Regions from separate parts of the Streptomyces sp. NPDC048057 genome, predicted to be linked through region 3. Evidence: riboswitches for the same ligand, from Rfam matches in the RefSeq annotation. Region 3 holds a riboswitch; each other region holds the start of a gene.

The links. A riboswitch is a leader RNA that binds a small molecule or an ion and turns the genes downstream of it on or off. The one in region 3 is predicted to bind cyclic di-AMP.
Positions count from the first base shown of each region.
Region 1: it holds a riboswitch for cyclic di-AMP, as region 3 does, so the genes downstream of both, AB0E05_RS29720 (transglycosylase family protein) here and AB0E05_RS28635 (M23 family metallopeptidase) in region 3, are expected to answer to the same signal.
Region 2: it holds a riboswitch for cyclic di-AMP, as region 3 does, so the genes downstream of both, AB0E05_RS15225 (C40 family peptidase) here and AB0E05_RS28635 (M23 family metallopeptidase) in region 3, are expected to answer to the same signal.
Region 4: it holds a riboswitch for cyclic di-AMP, as region 3 does, so the genes downstream of both, AB0E05_RS23970 (peptidoglycan DD-metalloendopeptidase family protein) here and AB0E05_RS28635 (M23 family metallopeptidase) in region 3, are expected to answer to the same signal.

Region 1 is NZ_JBEZNF010000030.1:92,751-97,078, reverse strand. Features, by position in the region: gene AB0E05_RS29730 (cytochrome P450) at 1-937, shown strand, start outside; gene AB0E05_RS29725 (transglycosylase family protein) at 1,049-2,086, shown strand; cyclic di-AMP (ydaO/yuaA leader) riboswitch at 2,590-2,711, shown strand; gene AB0E05_RS29720 (transglycosylase family protein) at 2,715-3,437, shown strand; gene eno (phosphopyruvate hydratase) at 3,784-4,328, shown strand, end outside.
Region 2 is NZ_JBEZNF010000011.1:140,972-145,299, reverse strand. Features, by position in the region: gene AB0E05_RS15235 (8-amino-7-oxononanoate synthase) at 1-1,092, shown strand, start outside; gene AB0E05_RS15230 (ATP-binding protein) at 1,258-1,689, shown strand; gene AB0E05_RS15225 (C40 family peptidase) at 1,729-2,205, opposite strand; cyclic di-AMP (ydaO/yuaA leader) riboswitch at 2,209-2,405, opposite strand; gene AB0E05_RS15220 (hypothetical protein) at 2,712-3,020, opposite strand; gene AB0E05_RS15215 (ATP-dependent Clp protease proteolytic subunit) at 3,035-3,664, opposite strand; gene AB0E05_RS15210 (PASTA domain-containing protein) at 3,956-4,328, shown strand, end outside.
Region 3 is NZ_JBEZNF010000028.1:73,609-77,936, reverse strand. Features, by position in the region: gene AB0E05_RS28645 (pitrilysin family protein) at 1-675, shown strand, start outside; gene AB0E05_RS28640 (pitrilysin family protein) at 672-2,069, shown strand; cyclic di-AMP (ydaO/yuaA leader) riboswitch at 2,388-2,547, shown strand; gene AB0E05_RS28635 (M23 family metallopeptidase) at 2,561-3,340, shown strand; gene AB0E05_RS28630 (HPr family phosphocarrier protein) at 3,519-3,800, opposite strand; gene AB0E05_RS28625 (GNAT family N-acetyltransferase) at 3,991-4,328, shown strand, end outside.
Region 4 is NZ_JBEZNF010000020.1:173,174-177,501, reverse strand. Features, by position in the region: gene AB0E05_RS23990 (aspartate aminotransferase family protein) at 1-415, shown strand, start outside; gene AB0E05_RS23985 (XRE family transcriptional regulator) at 517-1,173, shown strand; gene AB0E05_RS23980 (DUF6126 family protein) at 1,263-1,445, shown strand; gene AB0E05_RS23975 (tyrosine-protein phosphatase) at 1,471-2,289, opposite strand; cyclic di-AMP (ydaO/yuaA leader) riboswitch at 2,796-2,949, shown strand; gene AB0E05_RS23970 (peptidoglycan DD-metalloendopeptidase family protein) at 2,955-3,965, shown strand; gene AB0E05_RS23965 (SGNH/GDSL hydrolase family protein) at 4,149-4,328, shown strand, end outside.

The DNA of each region.
Region 1 (4,328 bases), on a different contig from region 3:
CAAGGCGTTCACGCCCCGCCGCGTCGCCGCCTTCGCGCCGCGCGTGCAGGAGCTGACGGACCGGCTGATCGACGGCTTCGCGGACCGCGGCAGCGCGGACCTGATCCACGAGTTCGCCTTTCCGCTGCCGATCTACGCGATCTGCGACCTGCTGGGCGTGCCCGCCGAGGACCAGGACGACTTCCGGGACTGGGCGGGGATGATGATCCGCCACGGCGGCGGCCCCCGCGGCGGCGTGGCGCGCTCCGTGAAGAAGATGCGCGGCTACCTCGCCGAGCTGATCCACCGCAAGCGGGAGACGCTCGGTGCCGAGAGCGCCGACGACGACCTGATCTCCGGGCTGATCCGGGCCAGCGACCACGGCGAGCACCTCACCGAGAACGAGGTCGCCGCGATGGCGTTCATCCTCCTCTTCGCGGGGTTCGAGACGACCGTGAACCTGATCGGGAACGGCACGTACTCCCTGCTGCGCAACCCCGCGCAGCGCGCCCTGCTCCAGGAGTCCCTGGCGGCGGGTCAGACCGACCTGCTGGCGACGGGCGTGGAGGAGCTGCTGCGCTACGACGGGCCGGTGGAGCTGGCGACCTGGCGGTTCGCCACCGAGGCGCTGACGATCGGCGGGCAGCGGGTCGCCGAGGGCGACCCCGTCCTCGTCGTGCTCGCCGCCGCCGACCGCGACCCCGAACGCTTCGACGGGCCCGACGTCCTCGATCTGTCCCGACGTGACAATCAGCACCTCGGGTACGGGCACGGCATCCACTACTGCCTGGGCGCGCCACTCGCCCGCATCGAGGGGCAGACCGCGCTGGCGACCCTGTTGCGACGCCTCCCTGACCTGCAACTCGCCGTGGATCCGACCGATTTGCGCTGGCGCGGTGGTCTGATCATGCGTGGACTGCGCACGCTTCCCGTGGAGTTCGGAGCTCCAACTTACTGACGGAGCATCAACTCTGTGATGTTCGCGTTATCCCGGCTGCATCGACTTGTGACTGACGTTGGAGTCCGGCTACGTTCACCCCCGTCTCAGCCGTCAGCGAAAGGCAACCGCATGCTCTCCGGGAATGGTCGACATCGCCGTCCTCGCCAGGCCCCGGCCCTCGTCGTCGCCGCGGGGGTGACGGGATCCGCGATCGCGATCCCGCTCCTGGGCGCGGGGTCGGCGTCCGCCGCGGACTCCGCCGTCTGGGACCGCGTGGCGGAGTGCGAGAGCGCCGGGCAGTGGAGCGCCAACACCGGCAACGGCTACTTCGGCGGGCTCCAGTTCTCGCAGGAGACCTGGGACGCCTTCGGCGGTGCGCAGTACGCGGAGCGCGCCGACCTCGCGAGCCGTTCGCAGCAGATCGCGGTGGCGGAGAAGGTGTTGGCCGCCCAGGGGCCGCTGGCGTGGTCGTCCTGCGGGGCGAACGCGGGGCTGCCGGGCGTCAAGGCGCCGAAGGTCGACCCGGGCGCGCTGCCGACGCCCTCCGTGCCGGCCGTGCCGTCCCCCACCTCGACCCAGGGCGTCGGCAACGGCGTCGGGCCGGGAACCGGTGCGGACGAGGGCAAGAAGGCCGGCGGCAAGCACCGCGGCCCGGCCGCGACCGAATCCTCGGCGACTCCTGCGACTCCTGCGACCCCGGACCCCTCGGGCACGAGCGAGGGTACGGAGAAGAGTGCGGGGAAGGGCGCGGGCGAACAGCGCGCGACCGACGACACCCGGGCCTCGCGCAGCGACACGCCCGGCCGCGGCGACTCCGTCCAGCCCGCCGACCCGGGCAAGGCGGCCGGCGCACCGGCGAAGGGCCAGCAGAACGGCGGCTCGACGGGCACCGGCACCGACAGCGGCGCCGGCAAGGACGGCGCGACCCCGGGCAACCCGGGTGCCGCCGCCGACGTCCAGAAGGAGAAGGGCGAGGCCGGCGGGGACACCGCGACCGCGTCGCCCGGCACGTACACCGTCCGCCCCGGGGACAACCTCTGGGCCATCGCGGACGCGCAGGACCTCCCCGGAGGCTGGCCGGCGCTGTACGAGGCCAACCGCGACGCGGTCGGCGCTGATCCCGACTTGATCCTGCCTGGTCAGAACCTTGACCTCGGGGTGAAGTAGCCCGATTCCGGGGCACGTTGAGGCAGGGTTTTGCCGGCTTTTGTCCGTTTCTGCGTAAGTGAGACATGTGTCTCTCTGCTCGAACGGGCTTCCGTGGCCGAGCGGAACGACGCATTCCGTGCCCCACCTGCGGAAACGGAGGTTTCCGGAAGGCCGTGATGGGCGTTTTCTCCCCGATGTTCCTTCTTTGAACATCGGGGAGGGCTGTGTTTACGGTCTGACCGCTCGCCAAAGCGGGCACCACTGACCGTCACGCCGAATCCTGCCGTCGGTCGGGGGGAACAGTCGTCGCGAGAGCGCCGAAGGCAGGAGCGGGGGACCCACGTACGTGCCGGTCCCGTCCACCCCGGGGAGACCCGGGGCACGGACACCGGCTGGGCGTGTCTGATGGATCGGGCTGGACCAGCGAGCGGGGTCTGGTGCCGTGGATATCAAGGCGGAGGAGGGAGTCGACGCGGAGCGTCGGCGACCGACGACAACGCGGCGAGGCGCGGTGTCAGGGCACGCGAGCCCAGCCAGATCCGTCAGACACGCCCTAGGGGTGAAGCCGCGCCGAGCGCGCGGCCGGGCAACTCACTTGGCCCGAACCCGACAGCTCACCTCGTAGGCGTCGGTGAGGAGATCCACCATGCTGTTTTCCAGCAAGGGCAAGCACCGCCGCCCGTCCAAGGCCGCCAAGTTCGCCGCCTTCGCCGGCATCACCACCGCCGCGATCGCCGCCCCGCTGGTGGGCGCCACCTCCGCCTCCGCCGCCACCGCCGCCGAGTGGGACAAGGTCGCCCAGTGCGAGTCCGGCGGCAACTGGTCCATCAACACCGGCAACGGCTACTACGGCGGCCTGCAGTTCTCCGCCTCCACCTGGGCCGCCTTCGGTGGCACCAAGTACGCGTCGAACGCGCACCTCGCCTCCAAGTCGCAGCAGATCGAGATCGCCGAGAAGGTCCTCGCGGGCCAGGGCAAGGGTGCCTGGCCGAGCTGCGGCGTCGGCCTCTCCAAGGCCGCGTACAACGGCGGCGGCGCCGAGCAGGCCCCCGCCCCGAAGCAGGAGCAGCCGAAGCAGCAGCCCAAGCAGGAGCAGCCGAAGCAGCAGCAGGCGCAGCCCTCGCAGGAGCGCGCCGAGGCCCCGACCACCCGCTCCGAGCGCCCGTCCGCCCCGGCCAAGTCCGCGCCGAAGGCCGGCGGCTTCGAGAAGGGCGACGGCGAGTACGAGGTCCAGTCCGGCGACACCCTGAGCAAGATCGCCGAGACCGAGCAGGTCGAGGGCGGCTGGCAGAAGCTCTTCGAGCTGAACAAGGACGTCGTGGACGACGCCGACGTCATCTACCCGGGTCAGCAGCTCCACCTGAGCTGACCCGTCGCGAACCCACGGGCCGTCACCCCGACCCGACCCCCCACGGGTTCGCCACTCACGGCCCCGGGCCGGCGCGCTTCCCCCGTACGCGCCGGCCCGGGGTTCTGTGTGTCACGGGTGCGCCGCGCGCCCGCGCCGATCGTCGATGGCCCGCGTCTGAGCAGGCATCCGCGCAGTTGAGAGGCGTTACCCGGCAGTAGCTGTGCGCCTTTCGGCCGGGGTGAAGTTCTTCGCACTCTTTTTCGTCCCAGGGGGCGGGCAGCGGCCGGTCGGCGCCCCCCAGCCGGTTAGGCTCTTGCCGTTGGGCCGCTGAGCCCGCACCCCACGCGTCACATCCCAGAAGGAGATGCTCGTGCCGTCCATCGACGTCGTCGTAGCCCGGGAAATCCTGGACTCCCGAGGCAACCCCACGGTCGAGGTCGAGGTCGGCCTCGACGACGGGAGCACCGGCCGCGCCGCCGTGCCCTCGGGTGCCTCCACCGGTGCCTTCGAGGCCCTGGAACTCCGCGACGGAGACCCGAACCGCTACCAGGGCAAGGGCGTCGAGAAGGCCGTCCTCGCCGTCATCGAGCAGATCGGCCCGGAGCTCGTCGGCTACGACGCCACCGAGCAGCGCCTCATCGACCAGGCGATGTTCGACCTGGACGCCACCCCGGACAAGTCGTCGCTGGGCGCCAACGCCATCCTCGGCGTCTCCCTCGCCGTGGCGCACGCCGCCTCCGAGGCGTCCGACCTGCCGCTCTTCCGCTACCTCGGCGGCCCGAACGCGCACCTGCTGCCCGTTCCGATGATGAACATCCTGAACGGCGGCTCGCACGCCGACTCCAACGTGGACATCCAGGAGTTCATGATCGCCCCGATCGGCGCGGAGTCCTTCTCCGAGGCGCTGCG
Region 2 (4,328 bases), on a different contig from region 3:
GCCGACGGCGACCTGCTCGACCTCGCCGGCAACGACTACCTCGGGCTCACCCGCCACCCGCACATCACCCGGGCCGCCGGCGAGGCCGCCCGCCGCTGGGGCGCCGGCTCCACCGGCTCCCGCCTCGTCACCGGCAGCACCGCCCTGCACGCCGAACTCGAACGGGAACTCGCCGCCTTCTGCGGCTTCGAGTCCGCTCTGGTCCTGGCGTCCGGCTACGCAGCCAACCTGGCGGCCGTCACCGCGCTGTCCGGGCGCGAGGGCCTGATCGTCTCGGACGCCGGCAACCACGCCTCCATCGTGGACGGTTGCCGACTGTCCCGGGCCGAGACCGCGATCAGCGCGCACGCCGACCCCGAAGCGGTCGGCAAGGCCCTGGACGCCCACCCGGGGCGCCGGGCCATCGCCGTCACCGACTCCGTCTTCTCCGTGGACGGCGACGCGGCGCCGCTCGCCGAACTCGCCGCCGTCTGCGCCCGGCGGGGCGCGGCCCTGCTGGTGGACGACGCGCACGGCTTCGGCGTGCTCGGCGACGGCGGGCGCGGCGCCCTGCACGCGGCCCGGATCGCCGGCGCCCCCGGCGTGGTGGCGACCGTCACGCTCTCCAAGTCCCTCGGCAGCCAGGGCGGGGCGGTCCTCGGCCCCGCCCGGGTCATCGACCACCTCGTCAACACCGCGCGTACGGTCATCTTCGACACCGGCCTCGCACCCGCCGCTGCGGGCGCTGCGCTCACCTCCCTGCGGCTGCTGCGCGACGACCCCGGGCTCGCCGGCCGGGTGCGCACGGCGGCCACGGACCTGTACGAGCGGCTGACCGCGGGGGGCCTCACGGCCGTACGGCCCGACGCCGCCGTGGTGTCCGTCCGGGCGCCCGCGCCGGAAGCGGCGCTGCGCTGGGCCGCCGACTGCCGCGCCGCGGGGCTCCGGGTGGGCTGCTTCCGCCCGCCGTCGGTGCCGGACGGGATCTCCCGGCTCCGGCTCACCGCCCGCGCCGATCTGACGCGGGAGCAGATCGCGGCGGCGGTGGAGATCGTGGTGCGCACGGCACCACCGGGCGCGCGAGGAGTGTCCAAAAACGGCCTTGCGTCGTAGAGTTCACCGCTTCGAGCGACGAAACGCTGCGCATCTTGGCGGATCGCCTCACCCGGCACCGCGATGAATGGCAGTGTGGCGCGCGAAGCACTGTCCGCGGCCGTCCGCGCATCCATCGGCTACGAAGTCGGAGCACGGCCCCGGTGGGAAAGGGACGACGTCGCCATGGCAGACCTCCAGGAAGCCACCATCACCCTGCCGAGCGAGCCCGCCTCGGTCTCCGCGGCCCGGAGGTTCGTCACCGGCGCGGTGACGGGGTGGGGGCTTCCCGCGGGGTCGGACGCCCTCGACACGATCCGGCTGATCGTCTCCGAACTCACCACCAACGCCGTGCAGCACACCTTCGGCCAGTCGCCCACCTTCCGGGTGGACGTGCTGCTGGAGCGGGACGAGGAACTGCGCCTCGGGGTGACGGACAGCCATCCGAAATGGCCCCAGCGGCTGCCGGCCGCCGTGCGCCAGGACAACGGCCGCGGCATGGTCATCATCCGCAGCCTCACGGCGCACAGCGGCGGGCGGCTGACCGTCAAGCCGACCGAGGACGGCGGCAAGACGGTCTGGATCACCCTGCCCTGGCCGGCTCGCCGGGCCGACTGACCCGGCGGGCCGGTGTGCTGACGGGCCGGCGGACCGCCGTCAGCGGACCCGGCCGTACGAGACGCTCCTGCTCCAGATCTTGTCCAGCTTCACCCAGGAACCCCGCTTGGGCGAGTGCCAGATCTTTCCCTTCCCGGCGTAGATGCCGACGTGGTAGACGCTCCGACCGGAGTGGAAGAAGACGAGGTCACCCACTTTTCTCTTGGCGGTGGAGACCCGACGCGTGGAGTTGTACTGCTGCTGGGCGGTCCGGGGCAGCTTCTTGCCCGCCTTCTTGTACGAATAGAGCGTCAGACCGGAGCAGTCGAAGCGGCGCGGCCCCGCCGCGCCCCACCGGTAGGGCGAACCCTTCTTGTCCGCGGCGACCTTGAGCGCCTTGCCCGCGTGTGCCGTTGCTGCCTGGGCCTCGGGCGAGCCGCCCGGTACGAGCATCGAGCCACCGAGTGCGGCGAGGGTCAGGGCGGACACCGCACCCGCCCGGCCGATCAGGAACGGGACGTTCATCTGCGCAGTCATGCGCAACCCTTCGTCAGCCGCCTGTGAAGGGTGACCTGTCGGGTTCGGGCGGACGAAGGTGCCCGGCCGCTGATGCGGCTTCACCCCGAGGAACGTCCGGCGCACCGGCCGTCCCGTACTGCTCGGGTCCTCCACTCCTGCCGAAGCACTCCTGTCGACCAGTCATCCGGAACGGCGGCAGGACTCGGCGTCCGTTCGGACCGCCCCGCCGAGGTGACGGGGGCTTGTCGTCCCAGGGATCTTGTCCCACGCCGTGCCGGATTTCCGAGTCAAAACGGCGGTATGTGAGTTTCAACACGAATGCGCCATTCAGGTGGACACGCCGCAATTTCCCACCGGGAGTGGACGCCGGGGGAGGCCCGCACCAGCGCTGGAATAGGACATTCCGCTAGAGGGATCGTCGTCCCGCGCAACTTGAGCGTATCGGCCGGGGGCGCCGCGACTACATCAAACGAGGTATCCGGGCGGGAACCCGAATGGCGGTTGACGTGTCGGATGACGGGCCGTCAAGGGGCAGGGTCGGCGGGGATGGTGACTCGCAGCGCCCGCCGTTCGCCGTCGAGCACCCGCAGCGCCCGGGCGAGGGTGGCCGCGTGCAGGGCGTCCTCCCCGCGGTCGTGCATCAGCGCCAGCGCGTCCTTGACCGCGACCGCCTGAGTCACCAGCGCCTGGGCGGCGCGCAACGAGGAGTACGTGAGGTCGCCACGGCTGGGGTTGATGCGTCCCACCAGGTCCACGATGCGCAGATAGCCGTCGATCAGATCGGCCTCGGCGCGGGTCAGCGCCGGCAGCGGCGGCAGTTCGGGCCGGAGCACGGGTGCGCCTTCCGTCAGCCGCGGCCGGTCAGTGACGACTTGCGGCTGCCGATCACGTGGTCCACCAGCCCGTACTCCTTGGCCGTCGCCGCGTCCAGGAAGGTGTCGCGCTCCAGGTCGGCGGCGATCTGCTCCGCGGACCGGTCGGTGTGCCGGGCGAACAGCTCCACCATCAGGGCGCGCAGCCGCAGGATCTCCCGCGCCTCGATCTCCAGGTCCGACGGCATGCCCCGGGCCGGCTCGTCGAGCGCGGGCTGCTGGAGCACGATCCGCGCCCCCGGCAGGGCCAGGCGCTTGCCGGGGGCGCCCGCGGCCAGCAGCAGCGCCGCGGTCGAAACGGCCTGTCCGATGCAGGTCGTCTCGACGTCGCAGGTGATCACCTGCATCGTGTCGTAGATCGCGAGCATCGCACTGAGCGAGCCGCCGGGAGAGTTGAGGTAGAGCGAGATCTGACGCTCCGGCGCCGCGTACTCCAGGTACAGCAGTTGGGTGATCACGTCGTTCGCCGCGGTGTCGTCGACCGGCGTCCCGAGGAAGACGATCCGCTCTTCGAGCAGCTTGGCGTAGGGGTCGAGGGTGCGGTTCCCGTGCGCGGTGCGCTCGGTGAACTGCGGCAGGACGTATCGGGCGACGGGCTGCGTCATGGCGTACCTCTCCTCGGTCCTCGACGGGCGCGCTGCGACCGGCCCCGTCTGTGCTTCCGTAAGAAACGTACAGGACGTACAGAAATCCATGAGGGAGGGTGCCCCTGAAGATGGGGGTCGATTTGCTGGTCAGGGGCCGTTCTCGTGTCGCGCGGGCGCACTTGCGACGAGGGAGAGCGCAAAAACTACACATCATGATCACGAATCCATCACCTTCCGGCGGTCTGTCTGTCTCCACCGATCCGCCGCGGTTAGGTTCGGGGCCTCAAAAGAACGTGTTGGGGAGATCGCATGACGTGGGGCGGGCAGTCGCAGCAGGCGCCGTGGGGCGGGCAGGCTCCGAAACCGCAGGGACCCGGCTGGGCGCGCAAGCGCTTCGTCGTTCCCGGAGCCGCCGTCCTCTTCTTCATGGGCGTCGGCATCGGTGCTTCGGGCGGGGGCGACGAAGGGGAGAAGGGCGGTCGTGCCGCGCCCGGGCCCACCGTCACGGTCACGCCGCGGGGCGGTGCGGCGCCGGCTCCCGCGGTGACCGCCACCGTGACCGCCGCGCCGGCCAAGACGCCCCGCACCACCGCCGGCGTCGCGCATGCCGGGGGCGACTCCGGCGCGACGCCGGTGCCGAACTTCGTCGGCATGGGACTCCAGGCCGCCCAGGACGCGGCCC
Region 3 (4,328 bases):
TCCATCCCCGGGCACGACGGCAAGCAGCCGCCGCGCGACGGCTCGCTGCCGGACGTCATGGGGCAGCAGCTGCGCGAGGTCGTCGAGGAGGAGGTGCCGGCGCGCGCGCTGATGGCCGCGTACCGCCTTCCGCACGACGGCACCCGCGAGTGCGACGCCGCCGACCTCGCCCTGACCGTTCTCGGCGGCGGCGAGTCCTCCCGCCTCCACAACCGCCTGGTGCGACGCGACCAGACGGCCGTGGGCGCCGGCTTCGGGCTGCTGCGGCTGGCCGGCGCGCCCTCGCTGGGCTGGCTGGACGTGAAGACCTCCGGCGGGGTCGAGGTCCCGCAGATCGAAGCCGCGGTCGACGAGGAGCTGGCCCGCTTCGCCGAGGAGGGCCCCACGGCCGAGGAGATGGAGCGCGCCCAGGCCCAGTTGGAGCGCGAGTGGCTGGACCGGCTCGGCACGGTCTCCGGCCGCGCCGACGAACTGTGCCGGTACGCCGTGCTGTTCGGCGACCCGCAGCTCGCGCTGACCGCGGTGGACCGGGTGCTGAGCGTCACCGCAGAGGAGGTCCGCGACATCGCCCGGGCCCGCTTGCGCCCGGACAACAGGGCGGTGCTGGTGTACGAGCCGCTGCCCGCCGCCGACGACGCCGCCCAGAACGACGCAGGAGAGGGGGCGGACCAGTGACCGACGCCGCCGAGCCGCTGACGACGATGGACTTCCACCCCATGCCCACGTCCGGGGAGCCCACCCCCTGGGCGTTCCCCGCGCCCGGGCGCGGACGTCTCGACAACGGCCTGACCGTGCTGCACTGTCACCGCCCCGGCCAGCAGGTGGTGGCGGTGGAGGTCATCCTCGACGCCCCGCTGGGCGCCGAGCCCGAGGGCTTCGACGGGGTGGCCACGATCATGGCCCGCGCCCTGTCCGAGGGCACGAAGTCCCGGTCGGCCGAGGAGTTCGCGGCCGAGCTGGAGCGCTGCGGCGCCACGCTCGACGCCCACGCCGACCACCCCGCCGTCCGGGTCTCCCTGGAGGTCCCGGTCTCCCGGCTGCCCAAGGCGCTCGGGCTGCTCGCCGAGGCGCTGCGCGAGCCCGCGTTCGACGACGGCGAGGTCAAGCGGCTGGTCCGCAACCGCCTGGACGAGATCCCGCACGAGACGGCCAACCCGGGGCGGCGCGCTGCCAAGGAGCTGTACCGGCGGCTGTTCCCCGCCTCGCTGCGGATGTCCCGGCCCCGCCAGGGCACCGAGGAGACGGTGACCCGGATCGACTCGGCCGCCGTGCGGGCGTTCTTCGACGCCCACGTACGGCCGGCCACCAGCACCGTGGTCGTCGTCGGCGACCTGACCGGCGTCGACCTGGACGAGCTGCTCGCGCAGACGCTCGGCGCGTGGGCGGGCGACACCGCCCCGGCGCACCCCCGGGCCGAGACCACCGCCGACGACACCGGACGCGTGGTCGTCGTGGACCGTCCCGGCGCCGTGCAGACGCAGCTCCTGATCGGCCGGATCGGCGCGGACCGGCACGACCGCGTCTGGCCCGCCCAGGTCCTCGGCACGTACTGCCTGGGCGGCACCCTGACGTCCCGCCTGGACCGCGTGCTGCGCGAGGAGAAGGGCTACACCTACGGCGTACGGGCCTTCGCGCAGGTGCTGTGCTCGGCGCCGGACGGGTCGGGGGCCGCGCTGCTCGGCATCAGCGGCTCGGTCGACACGCCCAACACCGGTCCCGCGCTGGCGGACCTGTGGCAGGTGCTGCGCACGCTGGCCGCCGAGGGGCTGACGGACGCGGAGCGGGACGTCGCCGTGCAGAACCTGGTCGGGGTCGCCCCGCTGCGGTACGAGACGGCGGCGTCGGTCGCCGGCACCCTCGCCGACCAGGTCGAGCAGCACCTTCCGGACGACTTCCAGGCGCAGTCGTACGCACGGCTGGCGCAGACGGGCACGGTGGAGGCGACCGCGGCGGTCGTGAGCGCCTTCCCCGTCGACCGACTGGTCACGGTGCTCGTCGGCGACGCGGCGCAGATCGCGGAGCCGGTGCGGGCGCTGGGCATCGGTGAGGTGACGGTGGTCAAGGGCTGACGGAGCCCGCTGACGACAGAGCCCCGGTGTCCGTGGACGCCGGGGCTCCGTCATGGGGTCGCCTCGGTGATGGCAGCGCACCCGTGGTCACACTTCGGGCACACTGACGCCATCGGACCGTCACCCGACGGCCGTGCGTCCGTTGCACGTTCGCCGTCCGGGCGGCGCATCTCCCCGTCGAATGTCCTTTTTGATGGGAAGTCGGGCGACACGTGCTGTGGCATAGCCAACAAAGATCGTCGTTTGTTTGGTGAACGCGAGCGGGCCCGCCTAGCGTCGATCCGGCTGTTCGCCAGGAGCCCGCCGCACCCGCGGCACGGACAGTCATCGCCGAGTCCCCGCCGGGCGTGAGCCCAGGGGAGCCGGGGACCCAGTCCCCCGGGGTGAATCGGCCCCTCCGCGGCCTGCGGAGGAGCCGTAGGAGACCTTCCTCTCTCCGAACCCGTCAGCTAACCCGGTAGGCGAGAAGGAAGGAAAGGACCGGACCCTCCATGGCGTTCGCCCGCCCCACCGGGAAGCACCGTGCCCCCAGCCGCGTGACGCGCAGGAGCGCGAGCCTCGCCGGCGCCGCGACCCTCGCCACCACCGGGGTGATCGGCACCCTCGCGTCCCCCGCGTTCGCGACGGAGAACGAGCCGAGGAACGACGGCGACACCGGAAGCCTGAGCGCCGAGGACACCGGCACGCTCCAGATGCTGGCCGCCACCGACACCCTCGCCGAGCAGGTCACCGACCAGGCCGTGGGCCAGAAGCGCGAGGCCGTCGCCCGCGCCGAGGCCGCGGCGGAGGCGAAGCGCAAGGCCGAGGCCGAGCGCAAGGCCGCCGAGCGGGCCGCCCGCGAGGCCGAGCGCCAGCGGCTGATGAACTCCTACCAGCTGCCCGTCGCCGGCTCGCAGGTCACCACCTCGTACGAGGCCAACAGCTCGCTGTGGTCCTCTGGCAGCCACACCGGCGTCGACTTCCACGCCTCCTCCGGCACGCAGGTGGTCTCCGTGGGCGCGGGCACCGTCGTCGAGGCCGGCTGGGCCGGCTCGTACGGCTACAACGTCGTCATCAAGATGCGGGACGGCTCGTACACCCAGTACGCCCACCTCTCCTCGGTCACCGTCGGCGAGGGGCAGGCCGTGATGCCCGGCCAGCAGATCGGCCGCGCGGGCTCCACCGGCAACTCCACCGGGGCGCACCTCCACTTCGAGGTCCGCACCAGCGCGGAGTACGGCTCGGACGTGAACCCGGTCGCGTATCTGCGCGCCCGCGGCGTGAACGTCTGACCCCCGCGACTCCCGTTCCGGAAGGGCCCCGGCGCACCGCGCCGGGGCCCATCCGCATGCCGCGCGTCTTCGCGCGGGGAACGGCAACGCGAGGAACGGCAAAAGGCGCCGATCCGAAGGATCAGCGCCTTTGACGCGGTGTGCGCCGCGTGCCCGTGAAGGCCGAGCGTTGGGTGGCTCAGACCGTCTCCGGCAGTTCCTCCAGCCCTTCGGCGACCAGCTTGGCCAGCCGGTCCAGGGCGGCGTCCGCGCCGTCGGCGTCGGAAGCGAGGACGATCTCCTCGCCGCCCTGCGCGCCCAGGCCCAGCACGGCGAGCATGGAGGCGGCGTTGACCGGGGTGCCGTCGGCCTTGGCGATCGTCACGGGGACGCCGGAGGCCGTGGCAGCGCGGACGAAGATGGAGGCGGGTCGGGCGTGCAGGCCCTCGGCCCAACCGACGGTGACACGGCGCTCAGCCATGGTGTTGCCCTTCGAATCAGCTGTTGTCTAGACCAGTCCCGGTCAGTCTCTCACGACGCTCCGGGTGCTCCTACCGACCGTAAACCCCCGGCCCGGCGGCCCCGGGCAGGCCCCGTCCCGCCGGGGCGATGGTGCCCGAGTACGGTCCAACCGCACCACCGCCGGGCCTCGGCGCCGTACGATTTCTGCCATGCAGACCGAGCGGGACCACGCCTACCCCGACCACTGGGAGGCGGACGTGGTGCTGCGCGACGGCGGTACCGCGCGCATCCGCCCCATCACCGTCGATGACGCCGACCGGCTGGTCAGCTTCTACGAACAGGTGTCGGACGAGTCGAAGTACTACCGCTTCTTCGCGCCCTACCCCCGTCTGTCGCCCAAGGACGTGCACCGCTTCACCCACCACGACTACGTGGACCGGGTGGGCCTCGCCGTCACCGTGGGCGGGGAGTTCGTCGCCACCGTCCGCTACGACCGGATCGACGAGCACGGCCGGCCGGCCAGCGCGCCCGCCGACGAGGCCGAGGT
Region 4 (4,328 bases), on a different contig from region 3:
GGTGGCCCGCGCCCGGACGACCGGGGAACTGCTCAGGTCCCGGCTGGGTGCGCTGGTGGACCGCTACGAGTTCCTGCACGAGGTGCGCGGCCGGGGCCTGATGACCGGCATCGAGTTCGGCCGCCCCGACTCGCTCCGGCTGCGCAGCCGCTGGAGCGTGCTCCAGGCGGCCCGCAAGGGGCTCTTCGCGCAGATGGTCGTGGTGCCGTTGCTCCAGAAGCACCGGATCCTGACCCAGGTGTCGGGCGACCACCTGGAGGTGATCAAGCTGATTCCGCCGCTGACGATCGGCGAGCGCGAGGTGGACCGCTTCGTCACCGCCTTCACCGCGGTCATGGACGAGGCGCACGCGGGCAGCGGACTGATGTGGGACTTCGGCAAGACCCTGGTCAAACAGGCCGTCGCCAACCGCTGACCGAAGTGCCGACACGCCGCGCTGACCTGCGTCTTCGGCGAAGTTTTTGCCTCTGAGGCAAGAAAGTTGCCTCAGAGGCACTTTCCTGGCGCAATGGACTCATGCAGAGTCCTCCCGGGGGCCACCCCCCGGACCCCCGCACCCCGGCGGTCCCCGCCGCGGCGCCCCCGGCGCCGCAGGGCGCCGGCGCACCGGTCGAGCTGCCCGACGTGGCGCCCCGACTGCGCGACCTGCGCCGCCGCCGGGGACTGACCCTGGAAGCCGCGGCGCAGCGCGCCGGACTGTCGCCCGCGCACCTGTCCCGACTGGAGACCGGCCGCCGACAGCCTTCGCTGCCGATGCTGCTCAGCCTCGCCAGGATCTACGGTACGACAGTGGCCGAGCTCCTGGGCGAGCTGGCGCCCGAGCACGACCCCGTGATCCGCGCCGGTCGCCGCGAGCCGTCGGAGGCCGACGGCTGGACGTACCACCAGGTCGGCGGGGCGGGGCGGGCCATGCAGGCGCTGCGGCTGATCGTGCCGTACGGAGCCCAGGGCGATCTCGTGCGGGTGCACCCCGGCGAGGAGTGGCTGTACGTGCTGGACGGGCGAGTACGGCTCAGCCTCGGCGAGGCCGTGCACGAACTCGGCCCCGGCGACAGCGCCCACTACGACTCGCTCACCCCGCACCGGATCGCGGCGGCCACCCGCGACGGCGCCGAGATGCTGTTCGTGCACACCCTGCTCCAGAGCCCGGACATCCTCCATCCGCACCTCTGACGCCCGCGGTCCCCACGCACCCGTCCGCACTTCCTGACATCCGCACTTCTGGTCCGGCCCGCTGGGGCCGGGGAAAGCAGAGGCCAGTCATGACCGAGAACCCGACGGCGCCCGAAGGCGCCGCACTGCCCGACCCCGCCGCGTCCCGGCGGGAGAAGAAGGAGGAGGGGAAGTTCCCGAAGGGCATCTGGATCCGGCTCTTCGCCTACCTGGTCGCCGGCCACGTCTTCGCCGGCTTCCTCTACCTGCTCTTCGAGGTCGGCGCCAAGTAGCCCCGCTGGCCCGGGCGCGTTCGCGTCAGGCGCCGTCCCCGTCGACGAGGCGCGCCCGCAGCCGCTCGCGCGTCTCGGGGGTGAGGCCGAGGCCCTCGGTGAGGTAGGGCTCGATCCCGCCCCAGGTCTGCTCGATGGCGTCGAAGGCGGTGTGCAGGTACTCCGCCCGGGCGTCGAAGAGCGGGCTCAGCAGCTCCATGACCTCGGCGGACATCCCCGCCGGCGCGCCCTCGGCGCGGCGCACCAGATAGCGGCGGTGCGGGTCGTTGGACTTGAGGTAGTCCGCCTCGACGGCCTCCCTCTCCACGCCGACCGCGAGCAGCGCCACGGCGACCGACAGCCCCGCGCGGTCCTTGCCCGCCGCGCAGTGCATCAGCGCCGGCACGCTGTCCTGCGCGAGGGCGTGCAGCACCTGGCTGTGCTCGGCCGTGCGCTGGGTGATGATCATGTGGTAGGAGGCGATCATCCGGTTCGCGGCCTGGCCGTCGCCCAGCAGGGCGCGGAGCTGGTCGAGGTCGCCGGAGCGGACCATCTGCCAGAACTCGGCCCCGTCGGCCGGGTCGCTCAGCGGCAGGTTCACGTTCCGCACGCCCGGCAGCGTCACGTCCGCCCCTTCGAGGCGGATGTCCGCCGCGTTGCGGAAGTCGAAGATCGTGTGCAGGCCGAGGGAGGTCAGGAACGAGGCGTCCTCGCCGGTCGCGTGGGCCAGGTGTCCGCTGCGGAAGAGCCGACCGTGCGCCACGGTCCGACCGTCCGTCGTCGGGAGCCCGCCGACGTCGCGGAAGTTACGGACCCCGGTCAGTTGGGGTTCGGTCGAGGGGACCTGCGGCACCTGCTGCGTCACGAAGGCTCCTGGAGAAGTCGCTGCCGCCGGCGCTCGTCGCCGACTGTGGCGTGTTCCCGACGATACGACATCGGTACCTGGGGCAATCATCGTCAGGGACCGGTCCCCGGCCCGTGCCGCACCCCGCCTCCCCGCGCCCGTGCGCGCGACCTGGACGCGAGCGTCATCCGACTCCGACTCCGACGTTGATGACCGCCGAGGAAACGTCTCATCTGTCCGGATTGATTGAGTAATGCGCTCTTCGGTATAACGTGCCCCGGCTATGGGGGAGATGGGCGCCCCTCATGAGCAGGATCACAATGGTGACGTTGTGTGGCGGCTGTCCGGAAAGGGGATGCGTCCGGCGGGCGGGAGTTGACGGGGCGGCGTCCACGGAGGGTGACTGCCGGCGGCCGGCGCGATGATCCATGTGGTCCGGGCGCGGGCCGTCATGGCTTGTTCCTGGCGATGTGGCCGGTTTACGGTCACGGCACTCCGGACGGACCGCCTCATCCTGCCGCCGCCCGGATCATCACCCACCCACCTGTGGCAGGAGCGGGGGACCCAGGTAGTACGCCGGTCCGGACTCCGGACGGCTCGGGGTGAAGTCGCGCCCAGCGCGCGGCCGGGCATCTCCAGCTCGAACCCGACAGCTCACCTCGCAGGCGTCGGAGAGGAACAGCACCATGTCCGCACAGGGCAAGCACCGCCGTCCCAAGTCGACGGCCTTCACCCGTGGATTCGTCGCCGCCGGCACCGGTGGCGCCGCCATCGCCCTTCCCCTGATGGGCGCCACCGGCGCGCACGCCGCCGAGCAGACCGCGCCCGCGGCCCCTGTCGTCGCCCCGGTCTCGGCCTCCGCCGCCCCGGCCGCAGAGAAGGCCGCCGCCGCGCCGACCACGTACGTCGTGGTCATCGGCGACCACCTGTCCAAGATCGCCGACGAGCACCGGCTCGACGGCGGCTGGCAGCAGCTCTACCAGGACAACCGCGCGGCCGTCGGCGAGAACCCCTCGCTGATCCACCCCGGCCTCAAGCTCACCGTCGGCGCGCAGGCCGACGGCAAGGGCGCCGCGAAGGCGGAGAAGCCGGCCGAGAAGCCGGCCGAGAAGCCGGCCGAGAAGCCGGCCGAGAAGAAGGTCGAGAAGCCGGCCGAGAAGAAGACCGAGAGCGACAAGGTCGAGAAGAAGGTCGAGCCGAAGGCCGCGCCCGCCGCCCCGGCCGCCCAGAAGGCGACCGGCGGCACCACCGCGCCCGCGGAGTCCTCCGACTCCTCCACCGGCACCAGCAGCGGTTGGGCCGCCCCGCTCGCCAACGCCCAGGTCTCCACCTCGTACCGCGCCTCCGGCGCCATGTGGTCCAGCGGTTACCACACCGGTGTCGACTTCGCCGCGCCCACCGGCACCGGCGTCCGCTCCATCGGCCCCGGCTCGGTCGTCTCCGCCGGATACAACGGTGCGTACGGCAACGAGGTCGTCATCAAGCACACCGACGGCACCTACTCCCAGTACGCCCACCTCTCCTCCCTCTCCGTCTCCGCCGGACAGAGCGTGACCGGCGGGCAGTCGATCGGCCAGGTCGGCTCCACCGGCAACTCCAGCGGGCCGCACCTGCACCTGGAGGTCCGCACCGGCCCGTCGTACGGCTCGGACATCGACCCGGTCGCCCACCTGCGCAGCCACGGCGTCTCGCTCTGACCCCGGCGCACCGCGCCACCGGCCGCTGACCCGGCCCTCCCGAATCCCCCACGGAGCCCTCCGTTCCGTGGGGGATTCGGCGTATTCCCCATCACCTCGCCATCTCCGGTGTGATAAATCACTGCGCGTCAACCCCTCCCTACGGTCGCGTAGGTCACATCTGTAGGGCGAAGATGAGTTCTTGTGGCAGACGATTCGAGAACAGAGAACAAGGGCGGATTCGGGTCGTACGCAGCCATCGGTGACAGCTTCACCGAGGGCGTGGGGGACCCGGGACCTGACGGAACGTACGTCGGCTGGGCGGACCGGTTCGCGGTCCTGCTGGCCGACCGCAAACCGGAGCACAGCTTCCGGTACGCCAAT